2 regions of the Exiguobacterium sp. SH0S1 genome follow, and region 2 is predicted to be linked to the other one. Evidence: a T-box and tRNA genes for the amino acid it is inferred to sense, from the RefSeq annotation. Region 2 holds a T-box; the other holds one or more tRNA genes.
What was found. The T-box of region 2 lies ahead of argS (arginine--tRNA ligase). A T-box ahead of a tRNA ligase gene usually reads a tRNA of that ligase, here a tRNA-Arg.

Region 1 (6,929 bases), on a different contig from region 2:
CAGCTCGGGACGGCTCCGCGACGAGTTCCACATGCTACCGCCCGGGGATATCCGTAACGTCATCTTAGCGTTGTCTGAAGTCGAGCCGCTCATGGACCGCATCTTACAGTATCGGTTCGACAGCGGCTACGGGCTCGAGGGGCATTCGCTCGGCAACTTGATGTTGACGGCGGCGACACATATTTGTGAAGGTTCGTTCGTCAAAGCGATCGACGTGCTGTCGCAGCTGTTGAACGCCCAAGGGAAGGTCTTGCCCGTCACGGAGACGCTCATGACGCTCGCCGCTGAATTTGAGGACGGGACGATCGTCAAAGGCGAATCAAAGATCCCTCTCGTCGGAAAAGCGATCAAGCGCCTGTTCTTGCTAGAAGAAGGCATCAAAGCAGCACCGGGTGTCGTCGAAGCGATTGAACAGGCAGATGTGATCGTCCTTGGTCCGGGAAGCCTGTATACGAGCATCATTCCGAACTTGTTGATCCCGGAAGTGCGCGACGCCATCGTCCGGGCCGGCGTCCCGATCGTCTATATTTGTAACGTCATGACGCAACCGGGTGAGACGCAAGGCTACGACGCGATGCGGCATTTGAAGTCGGTCGAGGCGTACCTCGGGAAGTCGACGGTCGATACGATCGTCGTCAACAACGAACCGATTGAAGATATTTATTTAGAGCGCTACCTCGAAGACGGATCGGAAGAAGTCCGGTTCGATCGGAAGAAGCTCCGCAACTATGGCACGAACGTGCTCGCCGGGGACATCGTCGACTATAACCGGGACTATATCCGTCACGATTCGGATGCGATTGCTGGGCTCGTCATGCAACGCGTGCTGCGGATCAAGAAACCACGCTCGTACCAGGAGCTTGAACTGAAATAGCAGGAATGGAAAGGAGGGGACCGAGATGAGCTTTGCCTCAGAAGTGAAAAAAGAACTGACGCAACTCGACGTCACCGATGCCGAGGCGAAAGCGGAATTGTCCGCGCTCGTCCGCATGAACGGTGTCATCTCGCTCGCTTTAGGACGGGGGATGACGCTTGACGTCTCGACCGAGAACGCCGCGATCGCGCGCCGCATCTACTCCCTCATGAAACGTCTGTACGACCATCACTTGGATCTGTTCGTCCGGAAGAAAATGCGGTTGAAGAAGAACAACGTCTACATCGTCCGTGTCTCGCAACGCGCCGAGACGATGCTCCGTGACCTCGAGATCCTCGGGGAGAACTATGAGATGATCCGGACACTCAACTCGGATATGACGCGCAACCAGAACCTGGCCCGCGCTTACTTGCGTGGTGCGTTCCTCGCCGGAGGATCGATCAACCATCCGAAGACGTCGTCGTATCATCTAGAGGTGTACAGCCTGTATGAGAACCATAACCAGGCGCTCCGGGACCTCGCCAACCGCTTCGGCTTGAACGCAAAGACGCTCGAGCGGAAAAAAGGGCATATCCTCTACATCAAAGAGAGCGAGAAGATCTCCGACTTCCTTAAACTGATCGGGGCGACGCGCGGCATGCTCGATTTTGAGGACGCCCGCATCATCAAAGACATGCGCAACTCGGTCAACCGGCTCGTCAACTGTGAGACGGCGAACTTGAACAAGACGGTCGGGGCGGCGCTCCGGCAAGTCGAGAATATCAAGTATCTCGAACGGACGGTCGGGCTTGAAGTTTTACCGGTCAAGCTCCGCGAAATCGCCGAGCTTCGGGTCACCCATCAAGACGTGTCGCTCCAAGAACTCGGGGAGATGCTCGAGACGGGACCGATCTCGAAGTCGGGCATCAACCACCGGCTTCGCAAAATCGACCAGATTGCGGAGAAAGTTCGCAGCGGTGAAGAAATCGGGTCATCCTGACACCGGTTGCGTCAAAAGCATTCTTCCTATATAATTAGCAATTGTGTATAGGAATTTGAAATGTAAACTAAAGGAGCTTCAACATTATGTCGAATGCAAAGAAAAGACTTTCGCTCACGATTGACGCTGAGCTAGACCGGGTCATCACGGACCGGGCCAAAGAAATCGGGATTCCGAAAAGTGCGCTCGTGACATTCGCGACAAGCCTCTTCCTCAACCAGTTGCGTGCTGAAGAGATGTTGTCGGGCGATACGAACGCGATTTACCAAGTTATCCGTAAAGACTATGAACTGCTCACGAGCGTTGATAATTTAAGCAAATGAGAAAAGGGCTGACCGCGGTCAGCCTTTTTTGGTTGCATCCGTCACGGAAATTTGGAATAGTGGAGTTACTGAATTGGAATGGAGGTCGATCCTATGGGACAAGCGAGCCAACTCTTGCTCATTTTATTATTACAATTACTATTTGTACCGGTGCTCACGCTTCGGACGATCATGCTCGTCAAAGGGAAAACGGTGATTGCGGCCATGTTCGGGACGCTCGAGACGCTCATCTACATCTTTGCGCTCGGTATCGTCTTTCAAGATTTGACGACGCTCGGGATGATCGTGTATGCGGTCGGGTTCGGGCTCGGTATTCTTCTCGGCGGTTTCGTCGAGCGGAAACTTGCGATCGGCTACAACATGATCCAAGTCCACACGCAAGAGTTTCCGGCTGAGCTCATTCAAAAGATGCGCGACAGCGGATACGGTGTGACGCACTATCAAGGCCAAGGCCGTGATGGAACGCGTTATCGTCTTGATGTCTTGGCGGCTCGGACGCGGATGAAAGAATTGCGCCAACTGGTCGAGGAGTATGAACCGAAGGCGTTCCTCGTCGCGTTCGACCCGGTCGATTTCAAAGGTGGATATATGTTGAAAGGGCTCCGACGCCCGAAATGAACGGAAGACTCACGAAAGTGGGTCCTTTTTTGTGGAGTGGGGAATAGACAGGGAAAGGAGATGAGCGTGTTGAAGCGAAAAGGGCGATGGGTGTTGGTGATCGGGTTACTGGTAGTCGGGGGAGGATTGCTCGCGATATCCTTTTGGAAAACAGAATCGTCGCTGCGCCCGCCACTGCCGACGGTCCGGGTCGGTTCAGTGACCGCCGAAGTGAGACAGTCGACGTTTTGTTGGTCCGATGAGGGACAAGGGGTATGTGAAGACCACGGGTTACCGGGAGCGGACGACCTGCAGCTCGTCCCGGTCAAACCAGGTGCTGAAATCGACGTGACGTTCCACGCCGAGCCTTCGAACTTTTCATTCAATCAGATTATCGACGGGGAACTCGTCCCGTCCGAGCAAGTCGTTCCCGATGAACCGGGCGTCTATTTGTTCGAGACGGGCGGGGACTGGGCACAAGGCGACAGCCGTTACGTGTTCGGCGTCAAGGTCGAGGAATAAAAGAGTTGACCTGTCCGTTACGGACGGCTTTAACATAAACGAGAAGGGGGAACGCCAATGATTCAAATCGGAAAAGTTGTCCATCTAACGGGGTTGTCAATTAAAGCGATAAAGTGGTATGAAGCGAAAGGGCTCGTCCAGCCGACTCGTTTAGACAATCAGTATCGGTTATACGGAATAGAAGAAATAAGACGCTTGAACGAAATCAAGTTATTGCGGCAAATAGGCATTTCGCTCGAACAGATTCAGACCGCAGGAAGTGTGAGCGAGTTACTTGAAGGGAGGCTTGATGAAGTCCAACGTGAAATCGAGGCGTTGCGACAAATCGAGCAACAAATCGAATGGATGCAAACAGGAGGGAATCAAATGAATGTTCGCTATGAGACGTGGGAGCAACCTAAAGTTGTGAACGGGTACGTATCCGAACTCACAGCAATCTCGGTCGTATGGGAAAAACTAAATCCAGAGCTGACGACAAACGAATCGTACGGTGTCTGTTTGCCGAGAGAAGAAGCTTATCTGGCCGGCATGACCGAACCCGTACATGGGAAGGGTGCAAGACAAGTCGAATTGTCGGCAGGACGTTACCTGGTCGCAACGGTCGAAGGAGGGATCCCGGCCATTCCATCGACGTACGATCAACTTTTGGCTTTGCCGGATGTGACGTTGCGTGATGCAGTTGATTTTGAGCGCTATATCCATGGGCAAGATGGGGCCGATGATTTGATTGAGATTTGGTTACCGACCCAATAAAAAAAGCGCCTTTCCCGAAGCTGGGAAAGGCGCTTTTGGTTTAACGTGTCATGACTTTATCGATGAGACCGTAGTTGCTCGCCTCATCAGCTGACATGAAGTAGTCGCGCTCTGTGTCGCGCTCGATGACTTCAAGCGGCTGGCCTGTGTTGTCGGCCATGATTTGGTTCAACTTCTCACGCATCTTGATGATGCGTTCGGCGTGGATTTTAATGTCCGACGCTTGACCTTGTGTTCCGCCGAGCGGTTGGTGAATCATGATCTCCGCGTTTGGAAGCGCGAAGCGTTTACCTTTTTCACCGGCTTGGAGCAAGAAGGCACCCATCGATGCGGCCATTCCGATACAGATTGTCGATACGTTCGGCTTGATGAAGTTCATCGTGTCGTAGATCGCCATTCCGGAAGTGATCGAGCCACCCGGGCTGTTGATGTAGAGTGAGATGTCCTTATCTGGGTCCTCAGCTGCAAGGAAAAGAAGCTGGGCGACGATCGAGTTGGCGACGTTGTCGTCGATCGCGCTTCCGAGAAGGATGATCCGGTCTTTAAGCAAGCGTGAGTAAATGTCGTACGCGCGTTCCCCGCGACCTGTTTGTTCGATAACTGTTGGAATTAACATTGAATTTGCCTCCTTGTATGTATCGTGTAAACCTATCATAACCGCTATAGTCAATGTTGGTCAAACGATAGTCTTTGTTTCTCACATATTCCACCGTTCGCCCAATTATAAACGACAAAAGAGGCCAGGCATCTGCCTGACCTCTTGATTTGATACACCCGGAGAGATTTGAACTCCCGACACCTGGCACCGGAAACCAGTGCTCTATCCCCTGAGCTACGGGTGCATGTTCTCTGACACGATTTATTATACAATTGTTTTTTTGAAAAAGCAATCCTGTTGTTATGTCTTTTTTTGCAAGCGCGTTCGGCGACCATTCGTTACAATTAGAAGTGAGAGGGGTGTGACCGATGCAACGGCAAGAACAGCAACAACTGCAGAAGCTTCAGCTGACACAAGACATGGTCCGGCGTCTGCCGGTTCTTGAGGCGGACCGGGTCGCGCTCGAGTGGCAGCTCGCCCGGTTGGCTAAACGAAACGCGCACGTCACAACGGGCGGTACGGTCGAATGGATTGCGGACGCGGCGGGCGGTTTTGAAGCACGGCTATTTGAACAGATTGACGAAGGAAGCGGGACCGGGGCCCAAAAGCAGCTTCAAAAGCAACTCGTCATGGCGCTCGACCATCGCGGGCTACTGCCGGAGACCGATGCCGTCCTCGCGAAGCGATTCGGTGTCGAGATGACGGACGTCGATCTGGCCCGGCGCGCACTGTTATTTTTAGAGCCGACCGGGATCGGTGCGATTTCAGAACATGACTGCCAATACCGTCACGCGATCGAGCATGACGATCCACACGTGCTCGACGTGTTCGAGGCGCTTGACGCAAAGGTCGAGCATATAGCGGACAGGCTCGGGATGACGACTGACGAATACGAGCGAATCAGCCGAATCGTCGCCACGCTCCCGAGGACACCGATATTATATGAAGAAACCGAGCATATTCTGCCCGAACTCGAGGTCGTCGTTCAAGACGGGGAACTCATCACGACGTGGTTCAGCCCGATGATCGCCTTAGACGTCGGTTCGGACCGGGAGGCGAAGTGGTGGCAAGAGACGCTCGCGATGCGCGCAGAGACGCTCCGCTCTGTGTGGGCCGTCATCGAGCGACGCCAGGCGGACTGGCTCCGTGGGCAGCTCGTCCTGCATCCGCTCACACGAAAAGAAGTCGCCATCGAGATCGGCAAGCATGAGTCGACGGTCGGCCGCGCGATTCAAGGCAAGTACGCCAAGACCGCGGGCGGCGTGATGGAGTGGCGTCACTTCTTCGTCCGCGCCACGTACCACGGCCAAGCCCCGTTCATGATTAAACGGGCGCTCGCCGAGCTGATCCAACAAGAGACGGCGCCTTTGAGCGACCAGGCGCTCACCGAGGAGCTGGCCCGGATCGGCTACACGGTGACGCGGCGGACGGTCGCGAATTATCGCGAGGCGCTAGGTTTTGGCAATTCGCGGGAGCGGGAACGACAGTTATGGAAAGGGGAGACATGACATGGTACTGACGTTATATCGCCGGGAGAACTGCTCGCTTTGTGAGGAGGCGCTCGTCATGCTCGAATGGCTACAGGAAGATTATCCGTTCGAGCTCGAGCAAATCGACATCACGGGCGACGCGTTGCTTGAAGAAAAATATTTATTTGAGATTCCCGTCGTTGTACATGAAGGAACCCTTATCAGTCAAGGGCGATACGATGATGAGAAAGTTGAAGAATTTGTTAAGTATACGCTTACATCGAAAAAAAACGTTTGAAGGGGTTGCCAGACGGTAAGGTGATTGGTAAGATGAACTCGTAGCGGTGGGACGTAAAAATAAAAGTGGGACAATTTTTGTCCACACTTTAAGTCGAGGGGGAATGAGCATGATCCAGCAACTGATTCAAGTTCAGAAGCAAATCGTCCCTGACCTGCTCGACACGCTCCGACATCGTTATGACATCTTACATTATGTCCGGCTCATGCAGCCAATCGGCCGCCGGACGTTGGCCACAAGCCTCGGGCTGACGGAACGAATCTTAAGACGAGAAGTCGACTTTTTGAAAGACCAAGGTCTTCTCACAGTCGCGACCCAAGGGATCTCACTTACAGAATCGGGCCGAAACGTTCTCAGAGACTTGCACGAGGTCATGGGAGAAATCCTAGGGATTTCACAAATCGCACGAGTTCTCGAGCAAAAACTAGGCGTTCGCCAAGTCGTCATCGTACCGGGAGATTCGGACGAGACGTTCTGGGTCCAGCGAGATATCGGTCGGGCCGCCGTCACGCAACT
Region 2 (6,929 bases):
GTTGAACACGACGTCCATGATGACGCGGATCCCGCGGTCATGGAGCGCTTGAATCATCGCCTTCAATTCGAGGATACGGGCGGCCGGGTCATCCGCTGTCGAGGCGTACGAACCTTCGACCGCGAAATAATGGACCGGGTCATAGCCCCAGTTATAGTTCGACTCGCTTTCCCGCGACTCGTTGACCGAACCGTAGTCAAAGAACGGCATGAGTTGAAGGTGGGTCACGCCGAGCGCTGTGATGTAGTCGAGCGCTGTCGGGTATCCGTTTTTCGTCTTCGTGCCGGCCTCGGTCATCCCGAGGAATTTGCCACGGTGCATGACACCGCCATCCGGGTGGCTCGTCAAATCTCTCACATGTGCTTCATAAATGACCGCTTCTTGCGAAGAGTGGAAGAGCGGACGTTCTTTGATCCAATGGTCCGGGTTGATTGAAGACGGGTCGAGCAGGCAGCCCCGCTTCCCGTTGACGCCGACGACTTTCGCATACGGATCGAGGGATTCGATGCGTTTGCCGTCAACGATTGCCTCGAACACGTAAAACTGACCTTCGAATTGCGCCCGGTCAAGCTCGACCATCCATGTCCCTTTTTCGGCCCGTTCGAGCTCGATGCGATCAAACTTACGCGCCCGCGCCGTACGATAAAGCTTCACTGTCATTTGCTCGGCTACCGGCGACCACACCCGCAGACGGATGAGTTCACTTTTAAACGTCACCCCAAGGTCTTTTCCATGATATGCAACGTGATCCAAGTCTACATTTGTCTGTCTATCGATTGTATGTTCCATCGTTTCACTCCTTCACTGCTTCAAATCTGCTATCATTATAACAAAACCCATACAAAGGATGGATGAAACATGGCAAAAGACAATTCTTTTGATATCGTGTCAGAAATGAACCTCGAAGAAGTGAAAAACGCGATCCAAATCGCCGAAAAAGAAATTTTGAACCGTTACGACTTTAAAGGGTCGAAGAGTGAGATGTCACTCGATAACGGTGACCTTGTCCTCGTCTCAGATGACGATTACAAACTCGAACAGTTAAAAGACGTCATGATCTCGAAGTTGATCAAGCGCGGTGTGCCGACGAAAAACCTCGACTATCAAAAAATCGAACGCGCACTCGGCGGTACCGTCCGTCAACGTGTCAAGTTGAAGAGCGGAATCGACAAAGACGATGCCAAGAAGATCAACAACGCCATCAAAGAGTCGAAGTTGAAAGTGAAATCGCAAATTCAAGACGATCAAATTCGTGTGACGGCCAAGTCACGGGATGACCTACAAGCGGTCATGCAACTCGTCCGTGAGCTCGAGTTATCGGTCGATGCCCAGTTCACGAACTACCGATGAAACTCGCCATCATCAGTGACCCGCACGGTTCGTTTGATGATTTGAAAGCCGTCCTCAAGGCGGTCAGGCGCGAGACCGAGCACATCCTCTGCCTCGGCGACTTGTACGAGTGCCATATCGGCAAAAAACGGCGCAACGAACGGTTTCATGACGTCTCTGACGTCATGACGTTTGACGAGCAGTACGAGGCGCTCTTGACGTTCCCGAGCCTGCGCGGCAACCAAGAAGAACGGATTGACGAAGTGCTCATCGTGTCGCACCCTGTCAAGACCCGCATCTCATTATTGCCTGAACAGACGACACTCGATGAGGCGCTGTTCTTACATGGTCACCAAATCGAGTGGAGCGCCGACTGGGAGCCGATCGTCGAAAAAGGCAAGTACCCGCTCGTCTTCATCGGGCATAGTCATATTCCGGGCATCTACCGGAAAGGCCGCTCGATTCCCTGGGAAATCGGGACACCGTTCAAGTTGAAGAAGAAGCGCTACGTCATCAACGTCGGCGCCGTCATCTTCGACCGAGAATGGTGTCTGTATGATACGAAGACGCGAACAGTCACGCGGATGAAGGCGTGACACAACAAAAGGGACCTTTCGCAGGTCCCTTTTGTCGTATTTACATTTCTTCTGGAGCTTGGACACCGATTAAACGGAGTCCTTCCGTCAAGACGATCGTCACGGCTTTGACGAGCGCGAGACGCGATTGTTTGCCCGCATCTTCTTCAAGCACACGGACGTGGCCGTAATACTTGTTGAACGATTGCGCCAAGTCGAGGACATAACGGCTGATGATCGACGGCTCACGGCGCTCATGGGCACGCGTGATGACGTGTGGGAACGCGTTGAGCATCGTCACGACGCCCCACGTGTGGTCGTCGTCCGCACCTGCGAACGTCGCACCGTCGTAGTTGCCTTTACGGAGGAGCGAGTTCGCCCGTGCGTTCGTGTACTGCACGTAAGGTCCCGTCTCCCCTTCGAACTTGAGCATGCTGTCGAGGTCGAACTCGATGTTGTTGATGCGCTCATTCTTCAAATCGTGGAAGATGACGGCGCCGACGCCGACCATACGAGCCACGTTCTCTGCGTTTGGAAGCTCAGGGTTCTTCTGTTCGATGTTCGCTTGCGCTTTCTCGATCGCTTCTTTCAATACTTCTTCAAGTAGGACGATGCGGCCTTTACGTGTCGACATCTTCTTCCCTTCTTGCAAGATCAAGCCGAACGGTACGTGGTGCATGCCGTCGACGAAGTCGTAACCGAGCTTGCGGAGTACCGAGAACAACTGTTTGAAGTGGAGCGCCTGCTCGCCACCGACGACGTAGTTCGCTTGGACGAAGTTGTACGTCTCATGACGATAGACGGCCGCAGCCAAATCACGTGTCGCGTAAAGCGTCGCGCCGTCTTTCTTTGTGATCAGGCAAGGTGGCAAGTTCTCGTCTTCAAGCGAGACGACCATCGCCCCTTCACTCTCGACGAGCAGGTTCTTCTCTTCGAGCATGGCGACGATCCGGTCCATCTTGTCGTTGTAGAACGCTTCACCGTGGAAGCTGTCAAACTCGACACCGAGGAGATCGTATACTTTTTGGAACTCTTTGAGCGACTCGTCACGGAACCACGTCCACAGTTCGGTCGCTTCAACGTTACCGTCCTCGAGCTTTTTGAACCAAGCACGGCCCTCGTCTTCAAGCTCAGGTTGGGTTTTCGCTTCTTCATGGAAGTGAACGTATAGCTTTAAGAGCTCAGCGATCGGATTTGCCCGGACCGCTTCTTCATCGCCCCACTTCTTATAAGCGACCATGAGTTTCCCGAATTGTGTACCCCAGTCACCGAGATGGTTGACACCGACGACGTTATAGCCGTTTTTGCGAGCGATCTGGTTGATGGCGTTACCGATGACCGTCGAGCGCAAGTGCCCCATCGAGAACGGTTTGGCGATGTTCGGTGATGAGAAGTCCGTGACAATCGTCTCGTTGCGTGTTGCATGCGTCGCGTAATCCGCTTGCTCGTCGAGAACCACGTTAATGATTTCCTGCGAGACGACGCCACGGCTCAAGAAGACGTTCACGTATGGACCGGCCGCTTCAACTTTTGTGAACAGTTCGTCGTTCAATTCACCGGCGATGTCAGTCGCAATCATGACCGGCGCTTTCCGGTACGCCTTGGCGAGTTGGAAGCATGGGAACGCGAGATCCCCGTGTGCCTCATGTTTTGGTTTTTCAATCAATGCCTCAATCTGGTCGAGCGTGAGTTCGTCACCGATGACACGTGACAGAGCCTCCGCATACTTGCGTTCATAACTCATGTAAATTTCCTCCTTCAAATCTAGTCATAAAAAAAACGCCCTTTGCACAGATGCAAAGAGACGGGTTGGCCCGCGGTACCACTCTTCTTGCCTGTTTTACACAGACCACTTTAACGGTGATAACGGGGGGCCCCCGGCTACGCCTACTCGCTTCGGATAGCATCTCAAAAGTGCGTTTCGCGATGTTTGTCAGCCTAGGCTCTCACCAATCCCTAGGTCGCTTTGTTGACTAAACGATCGTTACTCTCTTTTTCATCGACTTTCGTCTATGTGGTTGAAAAGCAACTTCATTATAGAGGATATTTGATGTAGACTCAATGCTAGAATTCAGCCATTATGATGAATAGGCAGGACTTGGGCGCAACCGTGCCGAATCTCCTACCATACATATGAGAAGACTTTTCCCACACAGGAGGGAACTATGAATCATTTTCGCAAAATGTCCGTCCTCGGTTGGAGCATTTGGAGTTTGATCGTTTTACTGACCATCACCTTGTTTACAACCGGTGTTCTTGATATTCCGGCGATCGAGCCGCTTCCGTTCATCTTGATCGCGCTGCTCGTCGTCATTTTCCAAATGGACTCGATTGAACGAAAAGGCATTTATTTCACGTTTTCAGAAAGTATCGTCCTCATCATCTTTTTATTCTTTGATTTTGAGACGGCGCTCCTCGTCAACCAAATCGGACTTCTCGTCTTTCAGTTCGCCAACCTAAAACCGCGCGTCGCGCTCCGCCGCTTTCGGTTCACTTATCCTTGGAACGCGATCACGTCATTTTTAGAAATCGCCATCCCGGCAAGTGTTTACTTGGCCCTCGGAGGTGAAACTGGTCTTGGCTTCTATTCGCAGGATTCGTTCGTTCCGCTCGTCGGTCTGATCATTGCCATAATTTTGAACACGGTCGTCCAGAAGTATCAAGTCGGCTGGTGGTTCCGCGTCGATATCCCGGTCCGTGATTTTTTGAGCATCGCGTTTTACACGTACATCGTCAGTTTGGTCTTCATCTTCGCCGCGTCGTTCTTCCGTGAGACGAACTTGCTCGTCGTCAGCAGCATCGCGGCCGCCCTCACGTTCTTTATTAAGCGGTTGATGATTCAAAAAGGGCGCCAAGACGCGTTCAAGTCATTGATCGAACAGTACGATGAAGCGAAAGAGGCCGTCTCCCTATCTCAAAGCGAGGCCCAGGCGATTGAAGTGTTCTTGAGTCAATGTGAGCGCCTCAACCAATATGATAAAGGGTTTGTCGAGTTCGTCCTGTTCGACCGAACGCTCTATTTCGATTTGTTGACGCGACAGCCGATCGACCGTCCACTCGTCTTCGACTTGATGGAAGCGCGCCATCCACACGCCAAGTCTGTCGATTATGAGATGCGCTTCGAATGGGACGCAGCGTTGTCAGATGCGTTTCATGACGATTACCACAGCTTCATCTCAGTCCAGTCAGAAGAGATTGACGGGATTCGCACACGTATCGTCATGATTGGTGAACACGTCTATGGCTATCCCCCCATCATTCAAAACGAGATGGTAAAACTGTTGAAATCGTTCAACCGAACGATCAGCCGATGCCACGAGCGCGACCGCCTATACACGGAAAGCCGCACCGATAGCTTGACGCTGCTCGCCAATGCGCGCGCGTTCTACGAGTATGGGATTCAACAAATCTCGGACGGCTCGATGTACCCGATCTCGGTCGCGATGCTCGACATCGACTTCTTTAAAAAAATCAATGACACGCACGGTCACCAAGTCGGAGACAGCGTGCTCCAAGAGTTCGGGCGGCGAATCCGGCAAATGCTCCGGACCGATGACTTTGCGGCCCGTTACGGGGGCGAGGAGTTCATCTTGCTGCTCAATCATTGCGACGTCGACCAAGCCGTCGATATCGCCGAACGGATTCGGCAGAAAATTGAAGATAAGCCGTTCCGTGTCGATGGGGTCGATATTCCCGTGACCGCCTCGATCGGTGTCGATACGATTCAAGCGTTCGGCGACAAACGGCTTGACGATACGATCCGTAACGCTGACCGGGCCCTTTACGTCGGCGGCAAGTACGCCGGTCGTAACCGCGTCGCCCATTACAACTTTTTGACGACATGACTTCCCCCCGCGTCCACTGGCGCAGGGGGATTTCTGTTGACAACCCGATTTGAAACAGGTACGTTAGGAAACGTGTCTAACAACTACATCATGACGACTTTTTATCAAGAGAGACGGAGGGACTGGCCCTTAGATGTCTCGGCAGCGGGTAACCTGTGCCAAATCCAGCGAGCGTTCTGCTCGAAAGATGAAAAGGGTGTCTCTTACAGAGAGAGCCTTTTTCGGAAGGCTCTTTTTTTCTATTCTTTGAAATGAGGTGAATCGATTGGAACAACCAACAGCTAACAAATGGGCGCTCTTGCCCTTGCTCGTCTTCCTCGTCTTCTTCATCGGGGCGGGTATTTATTATGGCGACTTTTACAAGTTCCCGGTGCTGATCGCGGCGTTGATCGCTTTAATTGTCGCTGCGATGATGACGAAAGGAAGCGTCACTCAGACCGTTGAGCGCATCGCCCAAGGTGCCGGTAATCCAGGCATCTTGATCATGATATTCATCTTCCTGCTCGCCGGTGCGTTCTCGAGCGTCGCCGGTGCAATCGGTGCGATTGACGCGACGGTCAATGCGGCCTTGACGTTCCTGCCACCGTCACTCTTACTGAGCGGACTGTTCGTCATCGCCGCTTTCATCTCGATGGCGATGGGCACATCGACCGGTACGATTGCCGCGCTCGCCCCGATCGCGCTCGGCATCCATCAAGAGAGCGGGGTCAATATCGCGATCGCGGCCGCGGCCGTTGTCGGCGGGGCCATGTTCGGAGACAATTTGTCGTTCATCTCGGATACGACAATCGCCGCCGTCCGGACACAACGGACGAACATGCGCGACAAGTTCCGGACCAACTTTTGGATCGTGCTCCCGGCCGCAATCATCACGACCGTCCTGTTAGCCGTTCTCTCAAGCGGAGAGTCGACGATTGAAGTGGCCGCGTTCGAATGGTACAAGTTGATTCCGTATCTCGCCGTCATCGTCCTCGCCTTGACCGGACTGAACGTCATCCTCGTTTTGCTCGGCGGCATCGCGCTCGCTGGCATCATCGGGCTGATTGACGGAAGCTTGGCCGTCACGTCTTACGTCACGGCGATGGCCGACGGCATGATGGGCATGGCCGAGATCTCGCTCTTGACATTATTCATGGGCGGACTCGTCGGACTCATCTCGCATAACGGTGGACTCACCTAT

Region 1: it has a tRNA-Arg gene. The T-box ahead of argS (arginine--tRNA ligase) is inferred to sense a tRNA for this amino acid. The anticodon was not compared.

What each region holds. Positions count from the first base shown of each region.
Region 1 is NZ_SJVC01000001.1:1,274,019-1,280,947, reverse strand. It holds gene EVJ20_RS06525 (gluconeogenesis factor YvcK family protein) at 1-874, shown strand, start outside; gene whiA (DNA-binding protein WhiA) at 900-1,853, shown strand; gene EVJ20_RS06515 (hypothetical protein) at 1,940-2,176, shown strand; gene EVJ20_RS06510 (DUF2179 domain-containing protein) at 2,270-2,794, shown strand; gene EVJ20_RS06505 (hypothetical protein) at 2,855-3,295, shown strand; gene EVJ20_RS06500 (MerR family transcriptional regulator) at 3,353-4,048, shown strand; gene clpP (ATP-dependent Clp endopeptidase proteolytic subunit ClpP) at 4,089-4,703, opposite strand; tRNA gene EVJ20_RS06490 (tRNA-Arg) at 4,818-4,890, opposite strand; gene EVJ20_RS06485 (RNA polymerase factor sigma-54) at 5,015-6,154, shown strand; gene EVJ20_RS06480 (glutaredoxin family protein) at 6,156-6,413, shown strand; gene EVJ20_RS06475 (sugar-binding transcriptional regulator) at 6,526-6,929, shown strand, end outside.
Region 2 is NZ_SJVC01000003.1:277,730-284,658, reverse strand. It holds gene pulA (type I pullulanase) at 1-789, opposite strand, end outside; gene EVJ20_RS10540 (YajQ family cyclic di-GMP-binding protein) at 859-1,350, shown strand; gene EVJ20_RS10535 (metallophosphoesterase family protein) at 1,347-1,925, shown strand; gene argS (arginine--tRNA ligase) at 1,966-3,648, opposite strand; T-box leader at 3,702-3,913, opposite strand; gene EVJ20_RS10525 (GGDEF domain-containing protein) at 4,070-5,749, shown strand; SAM riboswitch class I at 5,848-5,943, shown strand; gene EVJ20_RS10520 (Na+/H+ antiporter NhaC family protein) at 6,015-6,929, shown strand, end outside.